DNA from 2 places in the Novosphingobium sp. GW821-FHT09E05 genome. Region 1 is predicted to be linked to the other one. Evidence: riboswitches for the same ligand, from Rfam matches in the RefSeq annotation. Region 1 holds a riboswitch; the other holds the start of a gene.
The links. Region 1 has a riboswitch for thiamine pyrophosphate ahead of thiC (phosphomethylpyrimidine synthase ThiC). Riboswitches for the same ligand answer to the same signal wherever they lie in the genome.
Positions count from the first base shown of each region.

Region 2: another riboswitch for thiamine pyrophosphate. It lies ahead of AC07M9_RS09760 (TonB-dependent receptor); the one in region 1 lies ahead of thiC (phosphomethylpyrimidine synthase ThiC).

Region 1 covers NZ_JBWKOQ010000002.1:188,985-197,474, forward strand. The annotation lists gene thiC (phosphomethylpyrimidine synthase ThiC) at 45-1,919, opposite strand; TPP riboswitch at 1,978-2,103, opposite strand; gene AC07M9_RS12760 (SOS response-associated peptidase family protein) at 2,146-2,778, shown strand; gene AC07M9_RS12765 (uracil-DNA glycosylase family protein) at 2,964-3,551, shown strand; gene AC07M9_RS12770 (MipA/OmpV family protein) at 3,558-4,412, opposite strand; gene AC07M9_RS12775 (DUF2585 family protein) at 4,509-5,102, opposite strand; gene AC07M9_RS12780 (GNAT family N-acetyltransferase) at 5,107-5,661, opposite strand; gene crtY (lycopene beta-cyclase CrtY) at 5,733-6,971, shown strand; gene AC07M9_RS12790 (phytoene desaturase) at 6,968-8,446, shown strand; gene AC07M9_RS12795 (hypothetical protein) at 8,443-8,490, shown strand, end outside.
Region 2 covers NZ_JBWKOQ010000001.1:2,077,236-2,085,725, forward strand. The annotation lists gene pnuC (nicotinamide riboside transporter PnuC) at 1-119, opposite strand, end outside; gene AC07M9_RS09755 (phosphotransferase enzyme family protein) at 119-1,249, opposite strand; gene AC07M9_RS09760 (TonB-dependent receptor) at 1,252-3,543, opposite strand; TPP riboswitch at 3,581-3,690, opposite strand; gene AC07M9_RS09765 (DUF2490 domain-containing protein) at 3,844-4,560, shown strand; gene AC07M9_RS09770 (cupin domain-containing protein) at 4,639-4,965, shown strand; gene AC07M9_RS09775 (hypothetical protein) at 5,038-5,445, shown strand; gene AC07M9_RS09780 (TIGR03557 family F420-dependent LLM class oxidoreductase) at 5,465-6,421, opposite strand; gene AC07M9_RS09785 (extracellular catalytic domain type 1 short-chain-length polyhydroxyalkanoate depolymerase) at 6,633-7,787, shown strand; gene AC07M9_RS09790 (hypothetical protein) at 7,906-8,490, shown strand, end outside.

The DNA of each region.
Region 1 (8,490 bases):
GTTCAAGCCTCGGGCCCGCGAAAGGCTGCGCGCCGGCGTGCGCTTCAATCGTGCTCGCGGTCTCCTGCCCCCATGTAGAGCTCGCTACCGGTGTCCTTGAACACCTGGGCCATCTCCAGCATCCCCGCTTCCGCCTCCTCGGCGGCAAGGAACTGCGTGCTGGGCTGGTTCTGCTTGGCGGCGAAGTCGCGCACTTCCTGGCTGATCTTCATCGAGCAGAACTTGGGGCCGCACATCGAGCAGAAGTGCGCCGACTTGGCGCCCTCGGCCGGCAGGGTCTGGTCGTGGTACTTCTCCGCCGTGTCGGGATCGAGGCTGAGATTGAACTGGTCGCGCCAACGGAACTCGAAGCGGGCTTTCGAAAGCGCATCGTCGCGGACCTGCGCCGCCGGGTGGCCCTTGGCGAGGTCGGCGGCGTGGGCGGCCAGCTTGTAGGTGACGACGCCGACCTTGACGTCGTCGCGGTCGGGCAGGCCGAGGTGCTCCTTGGGGGTCACGTAGCAGAGCATCGCAGTGCCGTACCAACCGATCTGGGCGGCGCCTATGCCGCTGGTGATGTGGTCGTAACCCGGCGCTATGTCGGTGGTAAGGGGGCCTAATGTGTAGAACGGCGCCTCGCCGCAGGCCTCGAGCTGCTTGTCCATGTTCTCCTTGATCTTGTGCATGGGCACGTGGCCGGGGCCCTCGATCATGACCTGGACGTCCTGCGCCCAGGCGCGCTTGGTGAGTTCGCCCAGGGTGTAGAGTTCGGCGAACTGCGCCTCGTCGTTGGCGTCGTAGATCGAGCCGGGGCGCAGGCCGTCACCAAGCGAATAGGCGACGTCGTAGGCCTTCATGATCTCGGTGATCTCGTCGAAGCGCTCGTAGAGGAAGCTTTCCTTGTGGTGGGCAAGGCACCACTTGGCCATGATCGAGCCGCCGCGGCTGACTATCCCGGTCATGCGCTTGGCGGCGAGCGGCACGTAGGGCAGGCGCACGCCGGCGTGGATGGTGAAGTAGTCCACGCCCTGCTCGGCCTGTTCGATCAGGGTGTCGGCGAAGATATCCCAGGTCAGGTCCTCGGCAATGCCGCCGACTTTCTCGAGTGCTTGGTAGATCGGCACGGTGCCGATCGGCACGGGGCTGTTGCGGATGATCCATTCGCGGGTGTCGTGAATGTTGCGGCCCGTAGAGAGGTCCATGACGGTGTCGGCGCCCCAGCGGATCGACCAGACCATCTTGTCGACCTCGCTCGCCACGTCGGAGGCGACCGCCGAATTGCCGATGTTGGCGTTGATCTTGACCAGGAAGTTGCGGCCGATCGCCATCGGTTCGGCTTCGGGGTGGTTGACGTTGCTGGGGATGATCGCCCGCCCGCGCGCCACTTCGTCGCGCACGAATTCGGCGGTCACGTAGTCGGGGATCGAGGCGCCGAAGCTCTCGCCCGAACGCACGTATTCCTTGAGGCGCGCCCGGCCGAGGTTTTCGCGTTCGGCCACATATTCCATCTCCGGCGTGATGATGCCGCGCCGGGCGTAATGCATCTGCGAGAGGTTCATGCCTGGCTTGGCGCGCAGCGGTCGGCGCAGCGCGGTCGGGAACGGGGGGACGCCGCCCGAACGGTCGGGGCCAAGCTGGCCGTTGTCCTCGGGCCTGACTTCGCGCGGCGCATATTCCTCGACGTCGCCGCGCGCGAGCTGCCAGTCGCGGCGCAGGGGAGCGAGGCCGGCGGAAATATCGATCGTGGCATTGCCATCGGTGTAAGGACCCGAAGTGTCGTACACACGAACCGGTGGCTCGCCGCTCGAGGGTTCGAGGTATATTTCGCGCATGGCGACCAGAACTTGCGGGTTGGCCTGGGCGGGGACGTAGATCTTCCTCGATCCGCGAATGGGGCCGGTGGTGACGCCGATTTCGAGCTTGGAATTGATATCTGCCATGGATGCCTCTCTTCCTTCCATGGACGGAACAAGAGACGGATTACGGGCCCTGGATATGCTTCGGTCCGCGTCCACTCCCTCCGCCCGTATTAACGGGTTCAGGTTCGACGGGTCGTGTGGAGCATACCCACACCTCTCAGCCCAAGGTCCATTCGGACCTTGCTAGGCTCCCCGGGGTGCCGCGATGATAGACGCGTGCAGACCCCCGGTCTAGGGGCAGCGATCTATGCCGATGCTCTATCGCCTGGACGCCGCCGCGCGCGATGTGGCCCGCCTTTTCGGGGCCGAGGCGCGCGACGATCCATGGGCGGGCGGTCACGTCGCGCCGGGCCAGTTCGCGCCTGTCATTACCGCCGGGCGCGAGGCCATGGCCGGGCCGCGCCCACAGGGCCGGGCGCCGCGCCGGATGATCCCGCGCCTCTGGGGCGTACCGCCGCCGCCCTCGGTCCACGATGCCCCGCGCCACGGCATCCTCAGCGTGCGCAACCTCGACAGCCCGTTCTGGATCGGCAACCTGCGCAACAGCGAGTTCCGCTGCCTCGTCCCCGCGACGATGTTCATGGAGTGGGGCCGCCCCTCGCCGACCGATGGCAAGCGCCGCCAGTCGTGGTTCTCCTGTGCGGATCAGCCGGTCTTCGCGATAGCGGCGGTATGGAAAGACAGCGAGATTCCCTCCTTCGCCCTGCTCGCCTGCGAGGCCAACGCCGCGCTCAAGGCGGAGGGACGCGAGACGATGCCGGTGATCCTGCCGCCCGATCCGGCGGCCTGGGCGCTGTGGCTAAACGGCGGGTGGGACCGAGCGAAGGGGCTAGCGGTGCCGTACTCGTCCTCGCTGATGGAAATGCGGCGCCTGGGGTGAGCCGTCGTCCCTCGCTCGGCTGGGGACCGCCGGCAAGGCAGCGCGGGGGCTGGGCCCGGTGCAATCCTGCGGCTGGCTGTCGGGGAAGCCTCTCCTCAAGCATTCCCAGCGGCCCCCGCCTGCACGGCGACGACGACAAGCCGGCCTTGCGCCTGCCATCCGCCGGACCCATCTCGGCCTCTGCCATGGCCACCGCTCTCGACACCCTGCTCGGCGAGATCCGCGCTTGCCGTCTGTGCGAGCACGACCTCGGTTTCGCACCGCGGCCGTTCGTGGCGGCGCAGGCGAGCGCGCGGCTCCTGATCATCGGGCAGGCGCCGGGGAGCAAGGTCCATGCGAGCGGGATCGGCTGGGACGATGACAGCGGCGACCGGCTGCGCGGCTGGCTCGGGCTCGACAAGGCCGCGTTCTACGACACCGCGAAAGTGGCGCAGATGCCCTCGGGTTTCTGCTATCCGGGCAAGGCCAGCGGGGGCGACAAGCCGCCGCGTCCCGAATGCGCGCCGCGCTGGCATCCGCCGGTGCTGGCGCAGCTGCCTCGCCGGAAGTTGACGCTGCTGGTCGGCCTTCATGCGCAGAAGCGCTACTTGCCCAAGGCCTTCGCGCCCAACCTCACGGAAGCGGTGCGGCAGTGGCGCGAAGCACCAGAAGGGCTGTTGCCCCTGCCTCATCCCGCCTGGCGCAGCCGACTGTGGATGGCGAGGAACCCCTGGTTCGAAGCCGAAGTCCTGCCGGACCTGCGCGCACGGGTGCGCGAGGTCCTGGCGGACTAAGCGAAGTCAGAAAGTGTAGGCGATGCCCGCGCCGAAGGCCCACTGGTCCGCATCGCCGCGGATCGACGTGTACGGGCTGTCCTTGGCGTCGTTGAACATGCGCGTGTAGTTGGCGACGCCGAACAGCGCCCAGCCGCCCTTGCGCATGTCGCCTGCGAGCGAATAGCCGGTCAGCAGCGTGAGGCTGCCGCTTTCCCAGCCGCCATCGGCGCCGTAGGTCGGCAGCCCGCTCGACGCGCTCTGGCCCGGAGTGACCGAGTAGTAGTAGCGCGCGAACTTGTCGTCGACGTGGCGGGCGCTGACCGAGAGAATGGTCAGAACCGCCGGGCTCAGCGGCGTAGTGTAGCTGACCATCGGCGAATAGGTCATGCCCGAATAGGCGCCGGCCACGTCCCACTTCACGTCGGTCGTGATGTTGAGCGAATCGTAGTCGTTGAGCAGGCGGTACAGCGAGATGCCCCCGCTGACGCCGACTTCGACCGCGGTATCGAGCTTGCCGGCCGCCTTGACCACGTCGTCCTTGATCTGGTTCTTGCGGTTGAACGAGATCGTTCCCACCGGGCCGAGCGTGAAGCCGAGCTTCGCGTCCTTGGCATCGGGGATGACGTCGATCGCCACGCCGCCGAGGCGCGGGTTCAACTCGATGCCCTCGTACTTGCCGCGCACCAGCGGTACGGGGCTGATCACGTAGTCATCCGAACCGCGATAGCTGGGCACGTAACCCGCGCCGACGCCGAGCGTGACGTGGTTACCGTCGAAGATGTTCTCTTCCGGTGCCGGGGGTGCTTCCTGCGCGAATGCGGGCATGGCGTTGAAGGCGGCGGCGGCCGCTAGCAGCTTGGCGGTCGAACGAAGGCTCATGAAATTCCCCTGGTATATTATCATGCGCGCAACGCACCAAGACGCGTGCGGTTGCGAAGAGTGTCACGCGCGGGCAACAAGGCCCGCATTCGATTGTCAGCCCAGCCCCTGCCAGTCGCGCACCGCGCCAAGCGGCCAGATCAGCATCAGCACGTTGAGAGCGAGGTTGTCGCGGATCATCGCGAGCGTGAACGCCTCGAAGGCCAGCGCGATGACCACGCTCGCCCAGGCCGGAATGCGCGCGGCGACCAGGAAGCCGATCGTCATCCAGCCCACGTCCGACAGTGAATTCAGCACGCTATCGCCGCTGTAACCGTAGCTTATCGTCACTGCGCGGTAACGGTCGATGATGACCGGGGAGTTCTCCAGCACTTCCCACAGGCTCTCGAACAGGACTGCGACCGGCAGCGCCCAGCGCACGGACAGATGCCGCGCGAGGCCCAGGCGGTGCCACAGCAGATGCGCGGCGGCGTAGAACAGCAGTCCGTGGATGACGTGGCTGAAGCTGTACCAGTCGGCGACCTGCTGGCTGTTCTGCGGCGATGCGACTTCGCCTGCCCAGAACCGGACCATCCCGCAAGTGCAGAGCGGGGGACGGCCCATCGCCAGTTCGACGATGAGCAGCACCAGCGCCACCAACCCTGCGACGAGCGCAGCGCGGGCATGCGGCCACAGCGGTGTAAGATACACGGCGTCAGGCGATCGCAGCAGAATCGTCCTCGGGCAAGGTGTCGGCCCCCACGCCGAGGCGGCGCTGCATCAGAAATACGTCCAGCCACTGCCCGTGCTTCCAGCCCGCCGCCGCCAGCGTACCGACGGGGAAGAAGCCGGCGCGGGCATGGAGCACGACCGAGGTCGGCTCGGACGCGGCGATCACGGCGAAGGCCTGGCGGAAGCCGCGCTTCTCGCATTCGAACAGGAGTTCGCTCAGCAGCGCGCTGCCGATGCCGCGCCCGACGCTGTCCTTGCGCACGTAGATCGTCGTCTCGACGCTGTAGCGGTACCCGGCGCGCGGCCCATAGCGATGCGCGAAGCCGAAGCCGAGCACGCGGTCCGCCTCGTCGCGGGTCACGAGGAAGGGGTAGCCGCCGTCGAGCAACTCGCTCAGGCGGCGACGCGATTCGTCCTCGTCCGGAGGGACGGTTTCGAACGTCGCAGTGCTCTCCAGCACGTAGTGTGCGTAGATCTCGGCGATGGCGGCCGCATCGTCCAACGATGCGTCGCAAATGGTCAGTGCCCCTGTCATCATGACCAGCATGCTACAAAGCACACAAGCTGCCAAGTTGCAGCAATCGTTCGCAGCCCCTAAGCGTGGCGAACATGCGGCAATCACCCGGCGATAACTCGAAAAACCACTTTCCCGGTCGGGTCTCCTGCGACCTCGCGATCCTCGGCGGCGGGCTCGCCGGCGGGTTGATCGCGCTCGCCATGGCCGCGCATCGACCCGAACTTTCGGTCATGCTGTTTGAGCAGGGCGAGCGCCTCGGCGGCCGCCACGTGTGGTCGTTCTTCGCGAGCGACGTGGCCGGCAAGGCACAGGCCCTCGTCGAGCCGCTGATCGCCGCGCGCTGGGACGGCTATACCGTCCGCTTTCCCGGAGCGTCCGAACGCCGTCTCGCCACCCCCTACCGCAGCGCCACCAGCGAGCGCCTTGATGCCGCGGTGCGCGCCGCCCTCCCCGCCAACCGCATCGTGACCGGCGCGGAGGTGGCAAGCGCCTCGCCGACACGGGTCACCCTCACCGATGGCCGCACGTTCACCGCCGGCGGCGTGATCGATGCCCGCGGTACACACGGTCTCCCCCACATGGCCGGCGGCTGGCAGAAATTCGTCGGCCACACCCTGCGGCTCGCGGCTCCGCACGGGTTGACCCAGCCGGTTGTGATGGATGCCACCGTCGAACAGCTCGACGGCTACCGCTTCGTCTACTGCCTGCCCTTCTCGGACACCGAGGTCTTCGTGGAAGACACCTACTATTCCGACGCCCCCGCCCTAGACCTTCCGGTCCTGCGCGCGCGCATCGCCGATTACGCGGCCGGCGCAGGCTGGCAGGTCGAGAGCGTGGCCTACGAGGAAACCGGCGTCCTCCCCGTCATCGCGACCGGGAACTTCCCCGCGTTCTGGGCCTTGGGAGGAGACCTCGCCCGCGCCGGCACCCGCGCCGCGCTTTGCCATCCTTTAACATCCTACTCGATTCCCGATGCGGTAAGATTTGCCCTCTACCTCACCACGCTCGACAACCTCTCGGGCGAGAGACTAGGAACGATCAGTCATGACTGGGCCGCACAGCACTGGCGCGAAGGACGCTTTTACCGGATGTTGAGCCGTATGCTTTTCGGCGCCTCGGACGGGCCTGACCGCTGGCGCATGCTGGCGCGCTTCTACACCCTGCCCGAAGCGCTGATCGAACGCTTTTACGCCGGCCGTTCGACCCCGCTCGACATGGCCCGCATCCTCGCGGGCAAGCCGCCGGTGCCGGTCGGCGCGGCGATCGCCAGCCTGGCCGGGCATGGCCGGCCGCTCGCCGACCTCGGCAACATTGGGAACACCACCGCATGAAACGCGCCTGTGTCATCGGCGCCGGCTTCGGCGGCCTCTCGCTCGCCATCCGCCTGCAGAGCGCCGGCATCGCCACCACCCTGATCGAGGCGCGCGACAAGATCGGCGGCCGCGCCTACCAGTGGGAGCGCGATGGCTTCACCTTCGACGCCGGCCCCACCGTCGTCACCGACCCGGACTGCCTGCGCGAACTCTGGGCGCTGTCGGGGCACGACATGGCGGACGACGTCACGCTCATGCCGGTCTCGCCGTTCTACCGCCTCAACTGGACCGACGGCGTCGTCTTCGACTACGGCAACGACGAGGCCGCGCTGCGCCGCGAGATCGCCCGCGTCAGCCCCGACGACCTCACCGGCTACGAGGATTTCCTGAGATATTCCGCCGGGGTCTGGCAGGAAGGCTACGTCAAGCTCGGGCACGAGGCGTTCCTCGACTTCTCCAGCATGATCAAGGCCGCGCCGGCGATGATCCGCTACCAGGCGTGGCGCTCGGTCTATTCCATGGTCTCGCACTTCGTGAAGGACGAGCACCTGCGCCAGGCGCTTTCGTTCCACACCCTGCTGGTCGGTGGCAACCCGATGACCACCAGCGCCATCTACGCCCTGATCCACAAGCTGGAGAAGGACGGCGGCGTCTGGTGGACCAAGGGCGGCACCAACAAGCTGGCGCAGGGCATGGCCGCGCTGTTCGAGCGGCTCGGCGGCACCCTGCGCATCGGTGACAAGGTCGCCCGCGTCCACACCATCGGCGACCAGGTCACCGAGGTCGAGTGCGAGAGCGGCTGGCGCGAACGCTTCGACGCGGTGGCTTCCAACGGCGATCTCATGCACACCTACGGAACCCTGCTGGCCGATACCGTGCGCGGCAAGGAGATGGCCAAGAAGCTAGCCAAGAAGCGCTATTCGCCCAGCCTGTTCGTCGTCCACTTCGGGCTCGAGGGCACCTGGCCCGGCATCCCGCACCACACCATCCTGTTCGGCCCGCGCTACAAGGGCCTGCTCGAGGACATCTTCGAGCATGGCGTGCTTCCGCGCGACTTCTCGATCTACCTCCACCACCCGACCGTCACCGATCCCTCGATGGCGCCGACCGGCAAGAGCACGTTCTACGCGCTCGTCCCGGTCCCCCACATGGGCAAGCTGCCGATCGACTGGGACGAAGTCGGGCCGATCCTCGAGGCGCGCGTCATCGCCGAAGTGGGCCGCCGCCTGATCCCCGACATCGAGGACCGCATCGTCACCCGCTTCCACTACGCCCCGCCCGATTTCCAGGCGGACCTCGGCGCCTACAAGGGCAATGCCTTCAGCCTTGAGCCGATCCTGACGCAGAGCGCCTTCTTCCGCGGCCACAACCGCGACGACAAGCTGAAGAACCTCTACCTCGTCGGCGCGGGCACCCATCCGGGCGCTGGCATCCCCGGCGTCGTCGGCAGCGCCAAGGCGACCGCCAAGCTGATGCTGGAAGACCTGCGGTGAGCCGCGAACTCCACGCGCTGCGCAGCGCCTGGGGCTGGACCGGC
Region 2 (8,490 bases), on a different contig from region 1:
AGCTTGAAGTAGAGCGCGCAGGCCAGCAGGCTGACCGGCCAGCACAGCACCCGGCGCTTCGCGGTCAGCCAGATGCCGAGGAAGCTGACGGCGACGGCGATGATTTCCAGTGCCGACATCAGGCCCTTGCTCCGTCTCGAACCTGCGCGAGGAAATCCTGCCCCGCCGGGGACAGGAACCAGTCCGCGTGATCGACGAGATAGCCCTGCCAGGCGAGCATCGCCTGATCGGGATCGCCGAGCACACCGGCGAAATAATCGGTTTCCGAAAGGGCGAACTCGACATGGACCAGCGGCAGGAGGCGCAGGAGGGTTTCGATGTCGCCCGGTGTCAGCGGCAGGACCGTCCGGTAGCCGGACAGCAGGGCCACGGCGGCCCGGGCGTCGGCGGGCGCACTGTCCGGTTCCAGCCACGGGATCGCGGTCCGCTCGATGGCGGTGGCAAGGTCGTGCAGCGCGCAGGTGCGCGTCGCCAGGCCGAAATCGAACACCGCCTCGACCCCGCCCCCGGGCGACCAGAGCAGGTTCGAGGGATGCCAGTCGTTGTGCGTCCACAGACTCGGTTGCCGCGCCAACCGTTCGGCCAGCCCGCCGCCCAGCGCTTCGAACAGCCGGGCGAGTTCCTGGCGCCAGGGCTTGTCCGCCAGGAACGCGGCGAGGGCCGGACGGGTCGCCACATAGGCCTGCGCCGCCGCAAGCGGATCGCTCGACGGCAGGATCGTGAAACTGGCCACGAGCGCATGGGGCCCGCGCGCCGGTGCGTCGAACCCTTGCGCCGCCAGATGCAGCCGCGCCAGCGCCGCACCGGCCTCACGGGCATGGCCATGGGTCAGGAACGGCGTCCAGGACGGGCGGTCGCGGTAGAGGTCGGTGCCCTGCCCCCTGCGGTGAAGCTCGTAGCTCCAGTCGCCCCGGGCGACCGCGCCGCTGCCGTCCGCCGTCGGCACGATCTCCGGCACCGTCAGTCCGGCGGATCGCAGGTGCGCCATGAAGGCATGCTCCTCGGCCAGCGCGGCCGGGCTGCGCAGCGCCTTGTGGTGGCGCTTGAGGAAGAACGTCCCCTCGCCCGTCTCGACCAGCGCCGCCGCCGAGAACGGGCGCGGCGAGTGCCAGCGCAGCGCGGCGAGGTGCCCCGCCGCCGGGAAACGGCCGAGGATCGCCTCGGCCTCGGCGGGGGTGATCGCCGGCCACGTCGGCAGCTCCAGCGCGGTGCCCATGCCATGCACGAGATGGGGCGCCGCGCCGCTCATGGTCAGAAGGCGCGCGACAGGGACACGACGAAAGCGCGCCCGCTGCCGATGTAGTAGGTAGGCGCCGAGCCAGAAACGACCGTGCCTGCCCGGCCGACCGTATCCTGCGCATTGCCGGTTATCGAATAGACGCCCGACAGCACGCGCGGGTTCGTCACGTTGATCGCGTTGAGCCGCAGGTCCATCCGCTGCGCGTCGATCAGCCCCGCCAGATGCACGCCGATCGCAAGGTCGAGCGTGGCATAGGCCTTGATGCTCTCGTCGTTCATGAAGGTCGAATACTGGCGGCCGACGTATTTGAGCGCGGTGCTGCCGAACAGGCGTCCGTCGTCGTAGGTGCTGCCGAGCGCGAACTGGACGCTGGGGCTGGACACCGCGTGCTTGCCCCTGGTCGGCAGGTAGTCGCCGCCGATGGGCAGGTCGTCGTCCAGCCGCGCGTGCAGGTATTCGCCCGAGACATATACGCTGACGCCCTTCGCCGGGCGATAGTCGATCTCGCCGTCGAGGCCGTAGGAAGTCTGGCTTCCGGCATTGATCGTCGAATTGACCAGCGCGCCGCCGCTGTCGACCACCGTCGCCACCTGCCGGTTGCGGAAGTGGTAGTGGAAAGCGGTCAGCGAGAAGGACAGGCTCGGGCCGATGTAGCGGTAGCCCAGCTCCTCGGAGACCGAATATTCGTTCTTGAGCGCATTGGTCCCCTGCGACACCAGCACGCCGCCGTAATAGGCGTCGTAGAGCGCGAACTCGTTGGGTGTGCGGAAGTTGGTGGTGACGTTGGCGAACAGCTGCTGCCGCTCGTCCAGCTGGTAATGGACCGATGCGCGGGGCAGCGCGGCGAAGCTGTCGAAGTGCACGTCCGACTGCGGGCCCGGCAGGTAGTTGGTGCCGTTGCGCACCAGGCTCACGCCCTTGAAGCCGATATCGACGCCTAAACGCGGCGCTAATGCGACGCTATCGGCAAGGAAGAAGCCCTTGGTCACCGTCTCCGTGCGCTGGTTCTCATAGGCGAGCAGGCGGCCGTCGGCGGTCCTGATCGCATCGTCCTGATACCCCCACTGGTCGACGGGGTGCCCGTCCGCACCAATCGAGGTATAGGATTGTGTAACGCGATCAGTACCATAGTCGAACCAGAGACCCGCCGTAATGCGGTGCGCGCCCGCTTCCAGCGTGACTTTGCCGACATCGCCGATGCGGAACTGCTTGCCCGTCCAGTTGCCGAGCACCGTCGCCAGCCCATCCACCGAGCCCGGCAGCGAAACCGGCTCCCCCAGCTCCTCATTGCCGAGATAGTTGCCGGTTTCGGTCAGCTGCGTACCGTAAGGCGCATTGCCATGCCCGAACTGAGCATAGGCGGTGCTGTCGAACGTCAGCCTGTCGCCGAGCTTCAGGTGAAGCGGCGCGGCGACGTAGAAGTTGCGGAACGGGGCGCGGTAGAGCCGCCAGTAGTTCGTGTTGCCGTCGCTGTAGTGCTCATCATGGTTGAAGCCGCGCCCGTTGGCCTGCCAGTCCGACAGCGTCGGGCTGGGATAGGTCGACGTGCTCGCGTCGTTGAAGGACAGCGCGATGCTGGCGCGGTTCCCCTCCCCCCACTCGCCGAGCAGCTTGGCGTCGACGTGCTGGCGCTTGTCGAAGCCGGCGCCGCGCCAGTTGTCCGCACGATTGTTCGAATAGGACACGAAGGCCTTGAGCCCGCTCGACCCGATCGCACCGCTGTCGAAGCGGACGAACACGCGCCGCTCGTCGTACGAGCCGGCCGAGAGATTGACGAGCGCGCCGGGTTCCGCCTTGGGATCATCCAGCGTCAGCGACAGGAGGCCGCCGGCAGCCGCAACGACCGGAGCGTCGATGTCGGCGGATCCCTGCGCCAGCGCCACCTGCCGGACGTTCTCGGCATCGGCGAACTGCGAAGGATAGGCGTAATAATAGCCGATGTCGTTCTGCGGAGCGCCTTCCATGAGCACGCCGATCTGGTCCTGCCCAAGCCCGCGCAGCGTCAGGCTCGAACTGGCCGACAGCCCATAGGGGTCGCTCGACGAGACATTGGCGCCCGGCAGCAGGTTGACGAGCTGGAAGGCGTTCAGCGTCGGCGCCTGCTTGACGATGAAGTCGGACGAGATGGCACTGATCGCCTTGGGCGCGGTCTGGTCGGGCAGCAGCCCTTCGGGATCGGGATGGCCGATGACCTGGATGTCCGCCCGGTCGGCGTCATCGTCCGCGGCCGTGGCCGCAGAAGCGAAAAGCAAAGCCGGGAACGCCAGCGCGGCCCCGCTCAAAAACCTGAAACCACCCGCCATCGTTTTCTCGTCCACTCCATTTGGAGGGACAACGGAAAAAACTGCCGCCGGCCCTCCCTACGCCGGTATCAACCGGATCAGGTTCAGCGGGTCGTGGTCTGCAGACCACCTCTCAGCCACGCATAAGCGGCCCCCCGGGGATAGCGCGCCTCTAGGCGGTCCGAGGCTCGGTGGGAAGCGTAATCGAACGCAACGCATCAGGAGCGACGGAGATTTCAGCCGGGCGATTGCGACACAAGACCTGACCGTTCGGAAACGGAGCAGACACCGACGAGCCATACCGCTGCGGACCTCCACTCCATGCCCAGGAATTCCATGCACCACGCCGCTCCCACCCGCCGCGCCATCGCCGTCCTTGCCGCCGCCGTTCTTGGCCTAGGGACGCCCGCGCAGGCCGAGACCAGCCAGGACGAGCAGGCCTGGGTGAACCTCACCGCGATGGGCCTGATTTCCGGCGACGCGGTGTACTTCGCGGAGTTGCAGCCGCGCGTGGGCGACGCCGTCTCGCGGCTCGATGCCCTGCTGCTGCGCGGCGCCGTCGGCTGGAAGCTCTCAAGCAGCGCCACGCTGTACCAGGGCTATGCGCACGTCGTCACGCCGGTCGACGGTGGGCACGACATCAACGAGGAGCGCACTTTCCAGCAGCTCACCCTCACGCTGGGCAAGCCACTGGGTGGCGAACTGTCTTCCCGCACCCGGCTGGAGCAGCGCTGGCGCTCGGACGGCCGCGACATCGGCTGGCGGCTGCGCGAGATGCTGCGCTACGAGCATCCGCTGCGCCCTGGCAGCGATGCAATGAACGCGCTGGTCTACGCGGAGGGCTTCGCGGCGCTGAACGACACCGACTGGGGCGCACGCAGCGGCTTCGACCAGTTGCGCAGCTTCATCGGCGCGGAAGTGGGGCTCAACGGGCCTTCGACACTGGAGCTGGGCTATCTCAACCAGACCATCGACCAGACGAGGGGCCGCACACGGATGAACCATGTTGCCGCGGTCACGCTGTTCTATCGCCATTGACCATGGGCTGACGGAGGGCTTCCATCGCGCAGCCGCCGGCGCCATAGTGCCCGCATGTGCCCCTCGCCCGATCACGAGATGACCGTCGCCCCCACCAACCTGCTGCGGGTCGATCACGGCCCGGCGGATGACGAGCTGTTCCAGGACCTGCTGCGCCGCCCCGGCGTGCGCATCGAACGCATCGTGTCGCATGGCCACACGACGCCGCCGGACCAGCCCTATGTTCAGGACTGGGAAGAGTGGGTGCTGATCCTGGCGGGCACGGCCGAGCTTTATCTGGAAGGTTCGGGCATGCACACATTGCGGGCGGGCGAGCACCTGCTGATCCCGGCCGGCGTGGCGCACCGCGTCACCCATACCGCCGATCCGACTATCTGGCTTGCCATTCACATCGCAGAACACTGAAGCAGCCCGCAAGTAAACCGGCCTGGCGCGCTCACTTGTATACGGTAATCCCGACTATTTTGGCAGAATGCCGTGGCGGACGCCGAAATTCCCGCACGACTTACCGCTGTTCGTCAAAAACAGGAAGACTTCATATACAATCGATTGTATGGGCGCCGAAGTTCCGTAATTCGCGCCCAAAAGGTCATCGCATTGCCCCGTTCCGTCGAAAATCGCCTCGCCAATCTGGAGACGGCCGCGCTTGTTTGCGAAGGCGCTCATTTCGGGCATCGCGACCTGCTGGCCCGGCTGCTTGCCAGGCTGCCCGGCACCGAAGTACGCGCGACGATCGAGGGCCTGATCGCACATGGGCGGGCCAACGCCGACGAACTGGGGCCCGCTCGCCTCGCCGGCTATTGCGGAGAGCTTTCCGCGCTGCACGAGGAAGTCGAACACTGCCTTGCCGAATCCGCCGCCTTGCGAGCAGCGACTTCGCGATGAATGCCAGGCGGCTTCCACGCTAACGCAGCTTGGGCAGAAGTTCGCTCTCGCAGAAGCGGATGAAGCCCTCCTGATCGTCGCCGGGGCATGTCAGCACCACGTGATCGAAACCCGCCTTGGTCCACTCCCGGATCGCAGCGAGGTGGACCTGCGGATCGGGCCCGGCGGGCATCGAATCCTTCAGGTCCTCGGGCCGAACGTATTTCGATGCCGCCTCGAAGCCGGCCACGTCCCGCAGTTCGCTGTTCACGGACCAGTCGAATGCGCTGAAACGGAAGCGTTCGTGGGCGTTGCGCAGGCCTTCCTCCGCGCTTGCCGCCCACGCCAGCGTGCACTCGCCGTAAGCCGGGCCGGGCGCGCCCTTCTTCGCCGTGAATTCGGCTATCAGGTCTGCCTCGGGGCTGGTCGCCATGATCCCGTCGCCGTGCTCGGCCGCCAGCGCCACGGATTTCGGCCCGCTTACGCCCACCGTCACGGTGATCGGCTGTTCGGGCGCGTCGTAGAGCTGCGCATGGTCGAGGTCGAAGAAAGCGCCTTCGAAACTGTGCAGCTCGCCGTCCCAGAGCATGCGCATCAGCTCGATCGCCTCGCCGAGCATCTCGTGCCGGACAGGGGTCGAGGGCCACAGCGCCCCGGTCACATGTTCGTTCAGGCGCTCGCCCGCCCCTACCGCGAGGCTGAAGCGGTTGTCGCTCATGATCGCGACGGTGGCGGCGGCCTGGGCAATGATCGCCGGGTGATAGCGGATGATCGGACAGGTCAGGCCGGTCGTGATGCCGATACGGGTCGTGGCGTGGGCGATGGCGCCCAGCACGCTCCAGGCGAAAGGCGCATGGCCCTGCGCTTCGAGCCACGGGTGAAAATGGTCGGAGATCGACACGAATTCGAAGCCCGCCTTTTCCGCCGCCACGGCATTGCGCACCAGCGCCTTGGGGCCATGTTCCTCGGTCATCAGCTTGTACCCGAACTGCGTCATCGCCGCCGTCTCCCGTTCCGCGCTGACAATAGCGCCCAGACAAGGAACACTTAGCGAGCAAACAAGGCGCCGCAGCTCGGCGCACGCAGGCCCCGCACCATGCTTTTTCCCGGCCGGCCTTGCAGCCCGGCGCGTGCTCCCCACTTATTGTGCAGTGCAGCATAAATAAGCCCGTCGACGCCGAGCCGGCGTCCTTCAGCGAGGAAATGGCATGCGGACGATTTCGGACACGATCACCCGGCTTGCCGCCCTGCGCGCCGCTGGAGCCATGAGCGCGGCGCCGGCAGGCAGCGGCCGGCTGGAACGACTGACCGACTTCGGCTCCAATCCGGGCGCGCTGACCGCATACGTCCACGTTCCGCAGTCGCTCGGAAAGGCTGCGCCCCTCGTCGTGGTCCTGCATGGGTGCACCCAGACCGCCGGCGGATACGACATCGGATCGGGGTGGTCGCAAATGGCCGATCGGCACGGCTTCGCGGTGCTGTTCCCCGAGCAGCATCGCCAGAACAATCCCAACCTGTGCTTCAACTGGTTCTCCCGCGAGGACAATCGGCGCGGCGTGGGTGAAGCGCTGTCGATCCGGCAGATGATCGCCGCGGTCATCGACCGGCAGGCGATAGATCCGGCGCGCGTGTTGGTGACCGGCCTGTCGGCGGGCGGCGCGATGACTTCGGTGATGCTCGCGGCCTACCCCGAAGTCTTCGCCGGCGGCGCGATCATCGCCGGGCTGCCCTACGGCTGCGCCGATACGGTGCCGCAGGCGTTCGACCGTATGCGCGGGCACGGCATCCCCGGCGGCTCCGCGCTGTCGGCGCTGGTACGCGGTGCGTCGGAGCACCGGGGGCCGTGGCCCACCGTGTCGGTCTGGCATGGCACCGCCGACGCGACCGTGAGCCATGGCAATGCGCAGGCCATCGTCGACCAGTGGCGCGGGCTGCACGGCGTGGACGCGGCGCCCACCCATGCCGAGACGGTTGGCGGTCACGCGCGCCGGGCATGGACCGATGCCGCCGGCCGCGAAGTGATCGAGGCCTATTCGATCGCCGGGATGGGTCATGGCACCCCCCTCGACACCCTGGCGACCGACGCCTGCGGGGCCAGCGGCGCCTACATGCTGGAGGCGAACATATCCTCGACCCAGCGCCTCTGCCGGTTCTGGGGGCTGATGGAAGGCACGGCCCGGGTCGCTGCCGAGGCTCGGTCCACGCCGCGCGAATCGGCGCCCGTCGACGCGGCTCCCGGCAACACCTTCGAACCCATGCTGCGGCAGCTCGGTTTCGGGCAGTCCCCCGATTCTCGCGGCACCGGCGCAGGCGTTCGCAAAGTGATCGAGGACGCGCTGCGGGCCGCCGGGTTGATGCGGTGACGGCCGGCGGGGCGCGACTTTCGGCAAATCGGCGGCCCGCCACCCATCCACTCGCTTGGTTCCTGCCGCATGCTGGACTAAGGGCGCCCTGCCCCGCCTCCTGCGACAGAGATTGCCGATGCTCCCCGTGAATGACCTCGCCCAGCTGGGCCAGCGCGTCGCCGCCACCCATGGCTGGCCCGCCGCCCGGGCGTTCAAGGCCTATGCGTGGAGCGAGGCGGACCAGGCGCGGATCGCGGCCTGCGTGTCCGACCTTGTGAAGGTGTTCCCCCGGGAACCCGGGACGGGCGGGCTGCTGACCGCCGCGCTGGCGGTCCAGCTCGAGCGTCGTCTCGACGCGCCGGTCCATCTGGTCGCCGGCACGCTGAGCGTCGATGGCGTCCCGGTCTGCGGCGACCGCCTGCCGTTCGACGGCCCCGCGCTGTTCGGAGAGCCGGACGCCGAATGGAACGGCCACTTGTGGGTGATGGTCGGGCCGCACGTCGTCGATGCCGCGATCTTCCGGCTGGCGTACTCGGCCGACTGCCCGCCGGAACTGGCGCGTCATGTCCATTCGGTGTTCGGGCCGGGCAAGGCCCTCTACGCCGACCAGTGGCGCAAGTCCCGGCGGCTCGGCCTGGAATACGAGCCGCAGTACGTTCTGAGCGAAGCGGACGTGACCCGGATGATGACCGCCGCCTATCACCTGATGACGCGCGCCGGA